Regions from separate parts of the Actinoplanes sp. L3-i22 genome, predicted to be linked through region 4. Evidence: riboswitches for the same ligand, from Rfam matches in the RefSeq annotation. Region 4 holds a riboswitch; each other region holds the start of a gene.
What was found. Region 4 has a riboswitch for cyclic di-AMP ahead of L3i22_RS25335 (C40 family peptidase). Riboswitches for the same ligand answer to the same signal wherever they lie in the genome.
Positions count from the first base shown of each region.

Region 1 (3,200 bases), 4.4 Mb from region 4:
GACACTGGGCACACCGGCATCCGTTGATAACCTTCGGCACCCGCTCATGATTCCAGGAGTGATTGTGACCTGGGTCACAGCCAAACCCGCACTACTCGGCCTTTTCCTTCGCTACGGAGTAGGCCATCTGCAGGAAGTCCGAGACGGCCGTGGCGGTCAGCACGGTCGCCACCAGCCGGGTCAGCCGCGGCGCCAGCACCAGCCCGCCGGTCAGCCCGGTGGCCACCCAGAGGGCCAGGCAGAACGGGCAGGTGATCAGCTCGCCGATGCCGTGCTTGAGGCTGCTGCCGGAGTCCCGGACCTCCTCGTTGAGCTCGGCGGCCCCGGCCGGCTCGGTGTAGCGGGTGAACGGCGCCCGCAGCGGGCTGGTCACCGAGTCCTTGGCGATCAACCGGCTGAGCTTGTGGGTGGCGAGCGACAGCAGCGCCACGTCGGCGAGGGCAGGGCGCTCCGGGACCGGGCGGCCGGTGAGTCTGGCGGCGGCGGCCAGGCTCGCCGCGAGCGCGCCGAACGCGCCCATGGCGGCCAGGTACCCGCCCAGCGGCCGGTGCTCGTGCGGTGCGTAGGCCCGGGCCACCTCGGCGGCCTTCTGCGGCAAGCTGGTCATGGGTGGGGGTCCCTTCGATGTCCGGTGTGTTGACGCTTGCCCCTGCGGGCGATCAGCAAACCCGCCGGTAGTCTCGTGGGCATGAGAGGGCTGTGGACGCCGGCATGGATCGCCCGGCATCTCCTGGCGCTGGTGCTGACCGCGGGCTGCCTGGGGCTGGGCTGGTGGCAGTTCAGCCGGGCGACCGGGGGCAACTCGCTCAGCTGGGGCTACATGTTCGAGTGGCCGGTCTTCGCCGGCTTCGTGGTGTTCATCTGGATCCGCGAGATCCAGCTGTTCCGCCGCGGGCCCGCACCGGCCCCCGCCGAGCCCGCCGAGGAGCCCGTCGTGGCCCCGGCGCGCGAGCCCGGCGCCCCGATCACCCTGGGCCGCCCGGTCCGGGTCGCCGTGCGCCCGGCCGAGGCCGCCGCCACCGACCCGGAGTTGGACGCCTACAACGACTACCTGGCCTGGCTGGCCGAGCACCCCGGAGCCCGCCCCGCCGACTACCGCACCGCCACAAGCTAGAAGGAGACCCCCACCGTGCAGGGCGCCCTCACCCGTTACCGGATCATCGCCTGGATCGTCGGCGTGTTCCTGGTCGTTCTCGTGCTGGTCGGCATGCCGCTGAAGTACATCGGCGACAACGACACGGTGGTCGCGGTGATCGGACCGCTGCACGGCTTCCTCTACATGATCTATCTGCTCCTCACCTTCGACCTGTCCCGGCGCGCCCGGTGGCCGTTCGGCCGGATGGTCCTGGTGATGCTGGCCGGCACCATCCCGTTCTTCTCGTTCTGGGCGGAACGAAAGGTCACTCGCAGTTGGGTGGCGAATACGGCGCTCGAGCCGGCCCTGAACGAATAGATGAAATAACGCACAGCGCGGGCCGAATAACAGCCGGTTATCGGGATTAAGTTCACAATCACGACTATTGGCAAAATTCACCCGCCAAGGACTTGATTTTGTTTTCTACCCCGATAAGTTGATGCGGTTGGTTCGGTCAGCAGCCACAAATCCTCCGGTGGCGCCGGCCAACGCCGCCGAATCCTGGGCGGCGCCGGCCCAACCCCCGGGCCGCGTCGCTCGCCGAGCCGGGGAACCACTATCCCGGGGCGAATCCGCGCGACGCGCGGTAGGGCGCTCTTCCGAGCCCGAGCCCGTCAGCTAACCCGGTAGGCGGCCAGAAGCGGAAGAAAGGCCCCTGACCAGTGCCACACCCCCGAATCAGGCTCCGGGCGCTGGTGGTCGCGCTGACCGCGCTGGCGATCACCACGTCGGGAGCTACGGCCGCACACGCGGCCCCGTCCAAGGCCGAGCTGAAGAAGCAGATCGAGACTGCTCAGCAGAAGCTCGAGGACATCACCGAGGACTACAACCAGAGCACCATCGCCCAGAAGAAGACCGCGGCCGACATCGTGAAGCTGAACGCTTCGCTGAAGCCGGCCGAGCAGGCGAAGAACGCGGCCACCGTGCGGCTGCAGCAGATCGCCACCTCGTCGTACATGACGGGGCGGGTCGGTCCGGCGGAGATCATGCTCAGCAGCAACCAGAGCGATCTCCTGGACCGGATGAGCTATCTCGAGCAGCTCAGCCGGTCGAACCAGGCGGACATCGACAACTTCGCGCAGACCTCCCAGACCTTCGCCGATCGGCAGGCGGCCCTTAAGGCTCAGCAGAGCAAGCAGGCCGTGCAGACCAAAGAGCTGAGCGCGCAGAAGACCAAGTACAAGAAAGACCTCGAGAAGCTGTACGACATGCGTACGGAGGTCTACGGCAGCCCGACCGAGAGCACCGGTTCGTGGACCGGGGCGATCCCCAAGGTCTCCGGCGACGCGGGTGCGGCGGTCACCTTCGCGTACAAGCAGATCGGCAAGCCGTACGGGTTCGGCGACGCCGGTCCCGGTTCCTACGACTGCTCCGGCCTGACCATGGCCGCCTGGGCCGCCGCGGGCCATTCGCTGCCGCACAGCTCGACCGGTCAGCGGACCGCCAGCGGGGTGGCCTACTTCAAGGCCTCGAACAGCGAGTTCACACCGGCGGCAGGTGACCTGGTGTTCTACAGCGGGCACGTGGCGCTCTACGTCGGTAGCGGCATGATCATCGACGCGCCGCACGCCGGCGCGGACGTGTCCCGCCGTTCGGTCAACATCATGACCATCGTGGGCTACGGCCGGATGGCCTGACCTCGCGACACCCCTGGAACAGCAAGAAGGCCGGTGCCCCTCGCGGGGTGCCGGCCTTCTTTTTCGTTGTCAGACGGTCGGTCAGGCGGCCTGCAGGCCCTCGGCCCGGGCCAGCTCACGCAGCCGGCCGAGCGCCTGGATCTCCAGCTGACGGATCCGCTCCCGGCTGAGCGAGAAGCGCGAGGCCACCTCGGTCAGCGAGTGCTCCCGGCCGTCCTCCAGGCCGTACCGCGCCCGCATGATGCCGGCCGAGCGGTCGTCCAGGTGGTTCAGCAGGCCCTCGATGCGCTGGCGCTCCAGTGCGCTCAGCACGATCTCCTCGGGCGACGGCGCGTCGCTGTCGGCGACCAGGTCACCGAGGTTGGTGTCGCCGTCGTCGCCGACCGGAGTGTCCAGGGAGACGGTGTCCTGAGCCCAGCGGGTGAGCT
Region 1 is NZ_AP024745.1:1,258,225-1,261,424, reverse strand. It holds gene L3i22_RS05825 (DUF1360 domain-containing protein) at 92-607, opposite strand; gene L3i22_RS05820 (hypothetical protein) at 689-1,114, shown strand; gene L3i22_RS05815 (DUF3817 domain-containing protein) at 1,130-1,453, shown strand; cyclic di-AMP (ydaO/yuaA leader) riboswitch at 1,652-1,783, shown strand; gene L3i22_RS05810 (NlpC/P60 family protein) at 1,798-2,772, shown strand; gene L3i22_RS05805 (RNA polymerase sigma factor RpoD/SigA) at 2,854-3,200, opposite strand, start outside.
Region 1: it holds a riboswitch for cyclic di-AMP, as region 4 does, so the genes downstream of both, L3i22_RS05810 (NlpC/P60 family protein) here and L3i22_RS25335 (C40 family peptidase) in region 4, are expected to answer to the same signal.

Region 2 (3,200 bases), 3.4 Mb from region 4:
CCGGCGCATGTCGATAAGTCATCGCGCAAGCGTCGCCCGAGTAAGATCGCATAGCGTGAGCCGCCTGATCCTCGATGAGAACACCGGCATCGATGGGCGCGGAATCCACAGCTCGGAGACGGTCGCCGAGTGGCAGGAGCCCGGCGATCGGGCCGGCTGGGCCGCCGAGGACTGGCAGCCCGAGCCGGAGGTCGTCGCCCACGCCGCGCTCGGCCCGTGGGAGGCCGTGCTCGCCCGGGTCGGCCGCCACGCGCAGCTCGGCGTCCGGCGCGACGGCGCCCGGCCGGCCTGGCACGGCCTGAGCAAGTCCCCCGGCGACATGAACCGCGGCATGGTCGGCGCCACCCTGCTCGCGCCGCACCGGCTCGCCGACGTCACCGCGGTGACCCGGGGCGAGGAGTTCACCGGCGTGCAGGTCCAGGGCGCCCGCCGGGTGCAGCAGCTGGTCGTCCCGCGGATCGTCGAGCATCCGCCGGGGGAGGAGATGGAGCCCGCCGAGGCCCGGCAGGCGGTCGGCGCCCCGGCCGCGCAGGCCCCGGCCGCGCCGCTCGACCTGCCCGAGGAGCTGACCGCCGAGCTGCTGCGGCGGTTGCGCCGCCGGCCCGCCGAGGTGGTCCGGATCGCGGTCGGGCTGCGGGTCGCCGAGACCTGGGAGCTCGCCGACGGCTTCCAGGTGCCGATCCTCTACGACGTGGCGCCGGGAATCCGGCAGGGGTACGTCGTCGACGACGTCACCGGCGTCGCGCACAGCACCCTGCAGGCCTGCCGCAACCACCACCTGGCCGGCCGGCTGGACTGGTGCACGCACTGCCTGCGCTCGACCTGCCCGGCCTGCCCGGAGGCGGTCCGCCCGTGCCGGCTGTGCCAGGGCGCGGCCTGCGGCGACTGCGTCGTCACCGAGGACGGCCGCTGCCGCGCGTGCGCTGCCCTGACCAAGGTCGGCATGTTCGCCCGCGCGAAGTACGGCGTCTCTGCGGGCGGCAAGGCCTGGCACGGCGAGTCCGCGAACGTTCAGGTCACGGTCCGCCGGCAGGGCAACTGGTGGACGCTGGAGCGCTGGGACCGCAACGGCCGGGTCACCGTTCAGCTGGATCCGGGGATCAGCCGGTACCTCGGATGACCCGGCCGCGCCGGATCAGAGCTTGATCCGCTGACCGGGATAGATCCGGTTCGGCGAGCTCAGCACCTTCTTGTTGACCTTGTAGAGCGTGCGCCAGCCGCCCTTGACGTGGTAGCGCGCGGCGATCTTGGCGAGCGTGTCGCCGGACTTGACGACGTAGGTCTTCCCGTTCGACTTCGTGGACTTCTTGGTGGTCTTCTTCTTCGCCGGCGAGGAGATCTTCACGCCGGCCTTCTTGCCGCACACCGGCCACGGGCTCAGGCCCCGCTTGGCGTACAACTTCTTCGCGATCGCGATCTGCTCGGCCTTGGTGGCCTTGTCCGCGGTCTTCGCGTACTTCCCGCCGCCGTTCGCCGTCCACGTGCTGCGGCTGAACTGCAGGCCGCCGTAATACCCGTTACCGGTGTTGATGTGCCACCTGCCGCCGGACTCGCACTGCGCGAGCTTGTCCCAATTGACACTTGCGGCGCTGGCCGGGGCCGCCGGGGCGAGGATGACTCCGCCCGCGAGAATCAGGCCGAGGGCAGCAAGGCGCGTTCGTCTACCGATCCGAGACATGGGTTTTCTCCTCGACGCCTGCGAGGTGAGCTGTCGGGTTCGGGCAGAGTGGCCCGGCCGCGTCACACGCGGCTTCACCCCGAGGCGCGAGCTCCAACATCGCGCCGGAAGTGGGTCCCCCGCTCCTGCCTTTCGATTCGTGTCCGTGGATCGGCGGCAGGATTCGGCGGACCGTCCACAGTGCCCGCCATCGCGGGACGACCGACGGTAACCACACCGGCGGCCCATCGACCAAGTTTTTCGCCCCGGATAGTGACGCTCTTCACGCTATTCGACCGATTTGATCTTGTTCGTGCCGGATAAAACCCAAAAAACAACGGCATTTGCTTGGGTACGACGACAAGCGCGCCCGAGTCAGCCGCATACCCGCCGTGATCGCCCGGGTACCCGGGCACCGAAGGCCAGGGCAAGTCCCGGGCTCGATCAGTCGGACCGGCGGGCCAGTATTTGCGCCATGCGAACCTTCGATGTGGTGGTGATCGCCCCCGGCGTTCCGCGCGGCACCGCCCGTTTCCGCGGGATCTGAGCCATGCACTATCGGCTGGAGCTGATCGCGGTGCCGGTGACCGATATCGATCGGGCCAAGCGGTTCTACAACCAGCTCGGCTGGCGCGAGGACCTCGACTACGTGTGCGGCCCGGACTACCGGGTGGTGCAGTTCACCCCGCCCGGCTCGCCCTGCTCGATCGCGTTCGGGACCGGGATCGGCACCGCCGCGCCCGGCTCGATGGAGAACGTGCACCTGATCGTCCGCGACATCGAGGAGGCCCGCGCCGAGCTGACCGGCCGGGGCGTGCGGGTCAGTGAGATCTTCCACGACGCGGACGGCGTGTTCCACCATGCGGGCACCGAGAAGCGGGTACCGGGCCTGTATCCAGGGCGTTTGTCCTACGGGTCGTTCGCCTCGTTCACCGATCCGGACGGCAACGGCTATCTGCTGCAGGAGGTCACCGAACGGGCGCCAGGTACGCTCCCAGCGTGCTGAGCTCAGTCGGACTCCGAGGCCGGTCCCGCGAACGTGACCAGCTCGAACGCTTGATCCGCGACGTCCGATCGGGCCAGAGCCGGGTCCTGGTCCTGCGCGGCGAGGCCGGCACCGGCAAGTCCGCGCTGCTCGACTACCTGGTCGGGCAGGCCCCGGCCACCCGGGTCGTCCGTGCCGCCGGCGTCGAGCCGGAGACCGAGCTGGCCTACTCCGCGCTGCAGCAGCTGGTCGCGCCGCTGCTGCCGTACCTGGACCGGCTCCCCGAGCCGCAGCGGGTCGCGCTCTCCACCGCGTTCGGCCTCAGCGCCGGCCAACCGCCCGAAGCGCTGCTGATCGGCCTGGCCGTGCTCGGCCTGCTCGCCGAGGCCGCCGTCGACCAGCCGCTCGTCGTGGTCGTCGACGACGCGCAGTGGCTGGACCGGATGTCCGAGGTGATCCTGACCTTCGTGGCCCGCCGGCTCGACGCCGAATCCGTCGCCCTGGTCTTCGCGGCCCGCACCCCGGCCGACGACACCCTGCTCACCGGCCTGCCCGAAC
Region 2 is NZ_AP024745.1:9,049,370-9,052,569, reverse strand. It holds gene L3i22_RS40680 (hypothetical protein) at 56-1,120, shown strand; gene L3i22_RS54470 (transglycosylase family protein) at 1,136-1,678, opposite strand; cyclic di-AMP (ydaO/yuaA leader) riboswitch at 1,679-1,857, opposite strand; gene L3i22_RS40670 (VOC family protein) at 2,208-2,663, shown strand; gene L3i22_RS40665 (LuxR family transcriptional regulator) at 2,657-3,200, shown strand, end outside.
Region 2: it holds a riboswitch for cyclic di-AMP, as region 4 does, so the genes downstream of both, L3i22_RS54470 (transglycosylase family protein) here and L3i22_RS25335 (C40 family peptidase) in region 4, are expected to answer to the same signal.

Region 3 (3,200 bases), 3.8 Mb from region 4:
CGCGGAGGGGGCGGACCGCCTGTCAACTCGGGCCGGCAGGCTCCGCGGGTCGAGTCCCATGGTTCGGTTCCTCGGTCCTGCCACTGGGCCCCACTCTACTCCACTTCCCTCCACCTGCAACCCGAAAGCGAGTGCTCGCGAGCTGTTTTCGCGGACGTAATCCCAGTTCACAGGGGGTGGCTCGAAGTGGAGGGCGCGAGCATGATCCACGAGGTCCGGTTTCCGACATCCGGCGCACGAGGTTCGATAAGTCCCGCGCAAACCGGCCGAAAACCCCCTGGTGGAGGGATTCACCCGCGGGTGGGGAGGAAAGTGGAGCGCCGCGAGGGAGGAAAGTGGAGCCCACGAGCGGCGACTGTGGAGCGCGCAATCCCTCCACAAACACCCCCCAGCCGCGCCGCCGCCCTCGGCTCGACCGCGGCGGCGCCGCCGGCTCTGCGGCGGCTCCTGGCGGTGACCGCCCGCACCGCCGGCAGCGTGATCGAGGCCGCCGGCTGCGGCAAAGACCTGCTGGCGCTCAGGCCCATTCCCGCGCCGCGAGGCAGCCCTCAACGCCGGCCGAGACCGGCGGCCGGCGATCAGGGCTGCTTTCGGCGGCGCGAGGCAGCCCCACCCGCCCGGCCGGGCGGGTGGGAACGCCAGTGGGGCGCGACCCCGGGTTCGGGTCGCGCCCCACTGGCGTTGTCCCTTATTTACTTGGTGCTGTCCGCCGAATACGTCCGGCGAGACCTCCAGCAGCCAGGCCCCGCCCGCCGTCAACCACCCGGCGGATCACTGCCCGGCGTCAGCCGTCACGGCGGCGAACCGCCGCCCGGCAGGCGCGCCGAGCGGATCGACCCCGATCAGGCGGCGACCAGACGACGTACGACGTAGTTGCTGCCGTAGATCTTGTGCTTGCCGACCCGGGCGCCGGTGTGCGGCGAGTCGTACATGTACCCACCACCGGCGTAGATGCCCGCGTGGTACCCGTACGACCCCGACCGGAAGATGATCAGGTCGCCGACCTTCTTGCTCGACTTGCTGACCGCCTTGCCGTACTTCTGCTGGCTGTTCGCCTTGTGCGGCAGCGACTTGCCGGCCGCCTTCTTGTAGACGTACTTGGTGAACCCGGAGCAGTCGAAGCGCTTGGGCCCGGCGGCGGCGAACTTGTACAGCGCGCCGGTGTGCGACTTCGCCTCGGCCAGCACCTTCGCGCCGCTGGCCTTGATCGACACCTTCTTGCGGATGCTCGTGAACTGCGTGTACCCGGACCCGGTGAAGACGGTCCGGATGTAGATCGCCGACTTCGGCTTGGACGTGAGCGTGACCGTCCCGGTCTTGGACGTGTCGGTGTCCAGGTTCGCCCACTTGCCGTTGCGGTACCCCTGCAGGCGAACGGTGCCCTTGGCGATCTTCCCGGTACGTGGGTCGATGACCTTGGCGGTGACCTTGAGAGTCGAACCCCAGGCGAGGTTCAGGGTGTTGACCCGGTAGGTCAACGTGGGCTTCACCGCAGCCGACTCGGCGGCGGTGGTCGCGGTTTGCGCGGTGGGTGTCGTCGCCGCGGACGCGGGTGACGAAGCCATCAGCTGGCCGGCGCAGAGGCAGAACCCCAGAGAAAGTGCCGCGGTGGTGGCACCGGACATGCGACGGCTGCGGCTCGCGCGGTGGCGGCCCGAACGGTGTTCGTGCACGGTCAGGTTTTCCCTCCGGCACGCCTGCGAGGTTAGCTGTCGGGTTCGGGCGGGAAGGCTTGCCCGGCCACCGTGTGGTGGCTTCACCCCAAGGTCCTGCCTCCGCGTCGTCGGGTGGGACGGCGCGGCGCGGACCGGGTATTGGTTCCCCCGTCCCTGCCCCCTGATGCCTTAGTCAGCGTTTCTGTTCGTGCAGGTGGTCGCGTCCACCGGTCCGGGGCAGGGCTCGGCGTGAACCGGTTGAGCGCGAACCGGCGAGCGGATGCCGCCGGTGAATCTTTGGTACCCGACTTCGCCCATGAACGTTAGACGCCGTCTCGTCACTGTGCGTAGTTGGCACACTGGCCCCTGTCCAGTTTGTTACCTCCGCGAGACAAATGTCATCGCGCTTCGTAGTCGACCGCACACGCACTGTCGATCACCCCCAGTGAACCAGAACACACAAAAACTCAGGTGGTAACCCGTTCGTGATCGCGGAACGTCAACCATCGGCGCAAACGTGGTAACCCGTTCGGACTACCCGGCCTGGTCCGGTGATCCAGGCCTTCCGGCAACTCGACGTAACCCTCGGGTCCGGTACCCTCGCTGGCGTGACGGACGGGAAGATGCCTCTACGGGCCATTGTCGCGACCACCGCGTCGAAGACGGCGGCCGCGCTCTCCAGGGCCGCGGGACGCGGCGACGGGTCGGTGATCGGCGGCTGGATCGGTCTCAAGATCGATCCGGACCTCCTGGCCCACCTGGCGTCCGGCCGTGCCGTGGCGCTCGTGTCCGGCACCAACGGCAAGACCACCACGACCCGGCTCACCGCGGCCGCGCTCGGCGTGCTCGGCCGGGTCGCCACCAACGGGTACGGCGCGAACATGCCCACCGGGCACACCTCGGCGCTGGCGAAGGAGGGGCACACCCCGTTCGCGGTGCTGGAGACCGACGAGCACTACCTGCCCCAGGTGATCCAGGCCACCCGGCCCAAGGTGGTCGCGCTGCTCAACCTCTCCCGGGACCAGCTGGACCGGGCGAAGGAGGTGGCGATGATGGCGCAGCTGTGGAAGACCGCGCTCGCCGGCCACCCCGAGATCAAGGTGGTGGCGAACGCGGACGACCCGATGGTCGTCTGGGCGGCCAGCTCCAGCCCGCAGAGCACCTGGTTCAGTGCCGGCCAGCGCTGGCACGACGACTCGTTCGTCTGCCCGGAGAGCGGGCACCCGATCGAGCGGGCCAACGGCGACTGGTGGTGCACCGGCTGCCCGCTCCGCCGCCCGGCCCCGCAGTGGGTGGTCGAGGAGGACGGCGTCATCGACCCGCGCGGCGACTGGCACCTGGTCAAGCTGCAGCTCCCCGGCAAGGTCAACCTGGGTAACGCGGCCACCGCGCTCGCGGTCGCCGGCGAGTTCGGGGTTCGCCCGATCGAGGCGCTGCCCCGCCTCTCCCGGGTCACCTCGATCGCCGGGCGGTACGCGCAGGTCGACCGGGACGGCCGCAACATCCGCCTGCTCCTGGCGAAGAACCCGGCGAGCTGGCTCGAGG
Region 3 is NZ_AP024745.1:1,845,264-1,848,463, reverse strand. It holds gene L3i22_RS08515 (C40 family peptidase) at 843-1,625, opposite strand; cyclic di-AMP (ydaO/yuaA leader) riboswitch at 1,680-1,864, opposite strand; gene L3i22_RS08510 (Mur ligase family protein) at 2,279-3,200, shown strand, end outside.
Region 3: it holds a riboswitch for cyclic di-AMP, as region 4 does, so the genes downstream of both, L3i22_RS08515 (C40 family peptidase) here and L3i22_RS25335 (C40 family peptidase) in region 4, are expected to answer to the same signal.

Region 4 (3,200 bases):
ATGCCGCCGGCAGCCGGTCGGCGCAGCCCGCCGGCAGGTAGCCTCGGCCAGGTGTTCTCACCTCAAGGGCCGTCACTGCGGGAACTGTGTGTCCAGGCGCTGTCCTCGGTCGAACGCGGCTACGACTTCCTGGCTCCGAAGTTCGACCACACGCCGTTCCGTACCCCGGACCCGGTCCTGGAGGCGAGCGTCCGGGCGCTGGCCGAGTTCGGGCCGTTCGACCGGGGGCTGGACGTCTGCTGCGGCACCGGCGCCGGGCTGACCGCCCTCGACCGGCTGTGCCGGGAGCGGATCACCGGCGTCGACTTCAGCGCCGGGATGCTCGGCGAGGCGCGCGCCGCGGTCCCGTCCGCCACGCTGGTGCGGGCCGACGTGCGGGCGCTGCCGTTCACCGCCGGCTTCGACCTGGCGGTGACGTTCGGGGCGCTCGGGCACTTCCTGCCCTCGGAGCGGCCGGCGCTGTTCGAGGGGGTGTACCGCGCGCTGCGGCCCGGCGGGCTGTTCGGCGTCGCGCTCGGCGAGCTGCCCGCGCGGACCACCCGGGCCTACTGGACGAGTCTCGGGTTCGACCTGGCCATGGTGGTCCGCAATACCGTGGTGGCGCCGTCCTTCGTCATGTACTACCGCACCACCACGGTCCCGACCGTCCGGCGGGACCTGCGGGCGGCCGGGTTCACCGTGGAGACCGTCGACCTCACCGTCGAGGCCGACGATCTGCGGTTCGCCCTGCTGCTCGGCCGGAAGCCGGAGTAGCGGTCAGGTCAGGCGCCGGACCACGTAGTTGCTGGTCCAGATCTTCTGCTTGGTGATGGTCTTGCCGGCCCGCGGCGCCGCCCACATCTGGCCGCCGCCGGCGTAGATGCCGGCGTGGAAGCCGTACGAGCCGTTGCGCAGGATGATCAGGTCACCGGGCCGGGCCGCGGACCTGCTGACCGCCCGGCCGTACCGCTGCTGCAGGTCTGCCTTGTGCGGCAGGCTCTTCCCGGTGGTCTTCCGGTAGACGTACATGGTGAAGCCGGAGCAGTCGAAGCGGTTCGGCCCGGACGCCCCGAACAGGTAGGGCTTGCCGCGGTGCCGGGCCGCCTCGGTGACGACCCGGAGCCCGGCCAGTTGCGACCTGGCGGCCACGGTCCGGCCGGTCGTGGGCAGGGCCCGGGTGACCGCGACGGCCGCCGGGGCGGCGACGGCGGTCTGCGGGACGCCGAGCCCGCCGGTGAGCAGGCCGAAGCCCACGGACAGGGCGATCGTGTGGAAGGTACGAACGTGCACGGTGACTCGGTCCCTCCGGCACGCCTGCGAGGTTAGCTGTCGGGTTCGGGCGGGAAGGATTGCCCGGCCGCGATGGCGGCTTCACCCCGAGGTCCGCTTCCGGACCGATGTGTGGTTCCCCCGTCCCCGCCCCCGAATGCCTGATGACTGGTCAGTGCGGTTCGTGCGGCCGGATCGGGGCAGGGCTCGGCGTGATCCGGATCGACACGAGCGGTGAGCCGTTGCCCGCCGCTCCTCCTTGATAGCCCGCCCTCCGGCGCCGTCCCTTATGTAGCGACGGTCACCCTGAGTGACGACAAGGCCAAACGGTGTCCGATTTGCACGGGAGACGCGAACTATGCGGAATCGCTCCGCTCATGGACGGTCACGCAGGGCCGTTGTCGATCTGTGAAGCGGGACACTCCGGGAGCCGACCCGTAAGGATGACCCGGCCGCTCACCCGCGGAGTCCGGTGAGGCGGCTGAGCGCGGCGAAACCGTCCTCGGTGCCGGGCCAGTTCCGGCGGACGGCGTCCAGCCCGGCGCGGCGCACGGTGGAGCGCAGCACGGCGACCACGATGATCGCGTCGTCGGCGTAGCCGAGCACCGGGATGAAGTCCGGGATCAGGTCGAACGGGATCGCCAGGTAGGCGAGCAGCAGGCCGAGCCGGATCCGGACCCCGCGCGGCAGGGTCCGGTCGCCGGCCAGGCGGGTCAGCAGTCGCAGCAGGTCGGGCAGCAGCCGGAGCGCCTCGGTGAGCTGCGCCTTCCCGGGTTTGGCGACCAGCAGGGCGACCAGCGCCGCGAGCCACACGACCAGCAGAGCCACGCCGACGCTGATCAGCGTCTGCCACCACCACGCCATGGTCATCCGTCCTTCCGGGTCCACATAGACTGCGCCGCATGAGAATCGGTGTGCTCGGAGCGGCCCGGATCGCGCCGGCCGCGCTCATCCGGCCCGCTCGGCTGGTGGACGGTGTCGAGGTCGCCGCGATCGCGGCCCGGGACCGTGGCCGGGCCGCCGAGTTCGCCACCGAGCACCGTATCCCGGTGGTCCACGACAGCTACGCCGAACTGCTGGCCGATCCGACATTGCACGCGGTCTACGTCCCGCTGCCGAACGGGCGGCACGCGCGGTGGATCCTGGCCGCGCTGGAGGCGGGCAAGCACGTGCTGGCCGAGAAGCCGCTGACCGCGAACGCGGCGCAGGCCCGCGAGGTACAGGCCGCCGCCGAGCGGACCGGCCTGGTCGTGATGGAGGCGTTCCACTATCGCTATCACCCGCTCGCGGCGCGGATGAGGGCGATCGCGCACGGCGGCGAGCTGGGGCGGATCCGCAGCGTCGAGACGTCGATGTGCTTCCCGCTGCCGAAGTTCGACGACATCCGGTACGACTACGACCTGGCCGGCGGGGCGCTGATGGACGCCGGCTGCTACGCCGTGCACTGCCTGCGCCTGCTGTCGCCCGGCGAGCCGAAGGTCGTCGCCGCCCGGGCGCTGACCACCCGGCGCGACCCGCGGGTCGACCGGGCGATGACCGCCGACTTCGAGCTGGGCGACGGCGCCCGGGGCCGGATCCGCGCCTCGCTGTGGTCGTCGGCGCTGTTCAGCCTGCGGGCCAAGGTGGTCGGCGAGCACGGCGAGATGGTGGTCGACAACTATGCGATGCCGCACGTGTTCCACCGGTTCCGGGTGGCGTCCGACGGGCAGAAGCGGGGCGAGCGGATCGACGGCTCCACGACGTACGTCCATCAGTTGAAAGCCTTTGACGAAGCGACCCGGAACCGGTCGGCGAACCTCACGCCGCCGCAGGATTCCGTCGTCACCATGTCGCTGATCGACGACATCTACCGGGCGGCGGGCCTTCCGATCCGGGAGTGAGCACGCGTTATCGTTGCGGAGAGGTCTCCACTAACGCTGCGGATTGCGAGAAGCTGCATGGTCCGGTCGGAT
Region 4 is NZ_AP024745.1:5,687,787-5,690,986, forward strand. It holds gene L3i22_RS25325 (MAB_1171c family putative transporter) at 1-41, shown strand, start outside; gene L3i22_RS25330 (class I SAM-dependent methyltransferase) at 52-753, shown strand; gene L3i22_RS25335 (C40 family peptidase) at 757-1,269, opposite strand; cyclic di-AMP (ydaO/yuaA leader) riboswitch at 1,276-1,425, opposite strand; gene L3i22_RS25340 (YkvA family protein) at 1,705-2,118, opposite strand; gene L3i22_RS25345 (Gfo/Idh/MocA family protein) at 2,151-3,128, shown strand; gene L3i22_RS25350 (TetR/AcrR family transcriptional regulator) at 3,186-3,200, shown strand, end outside.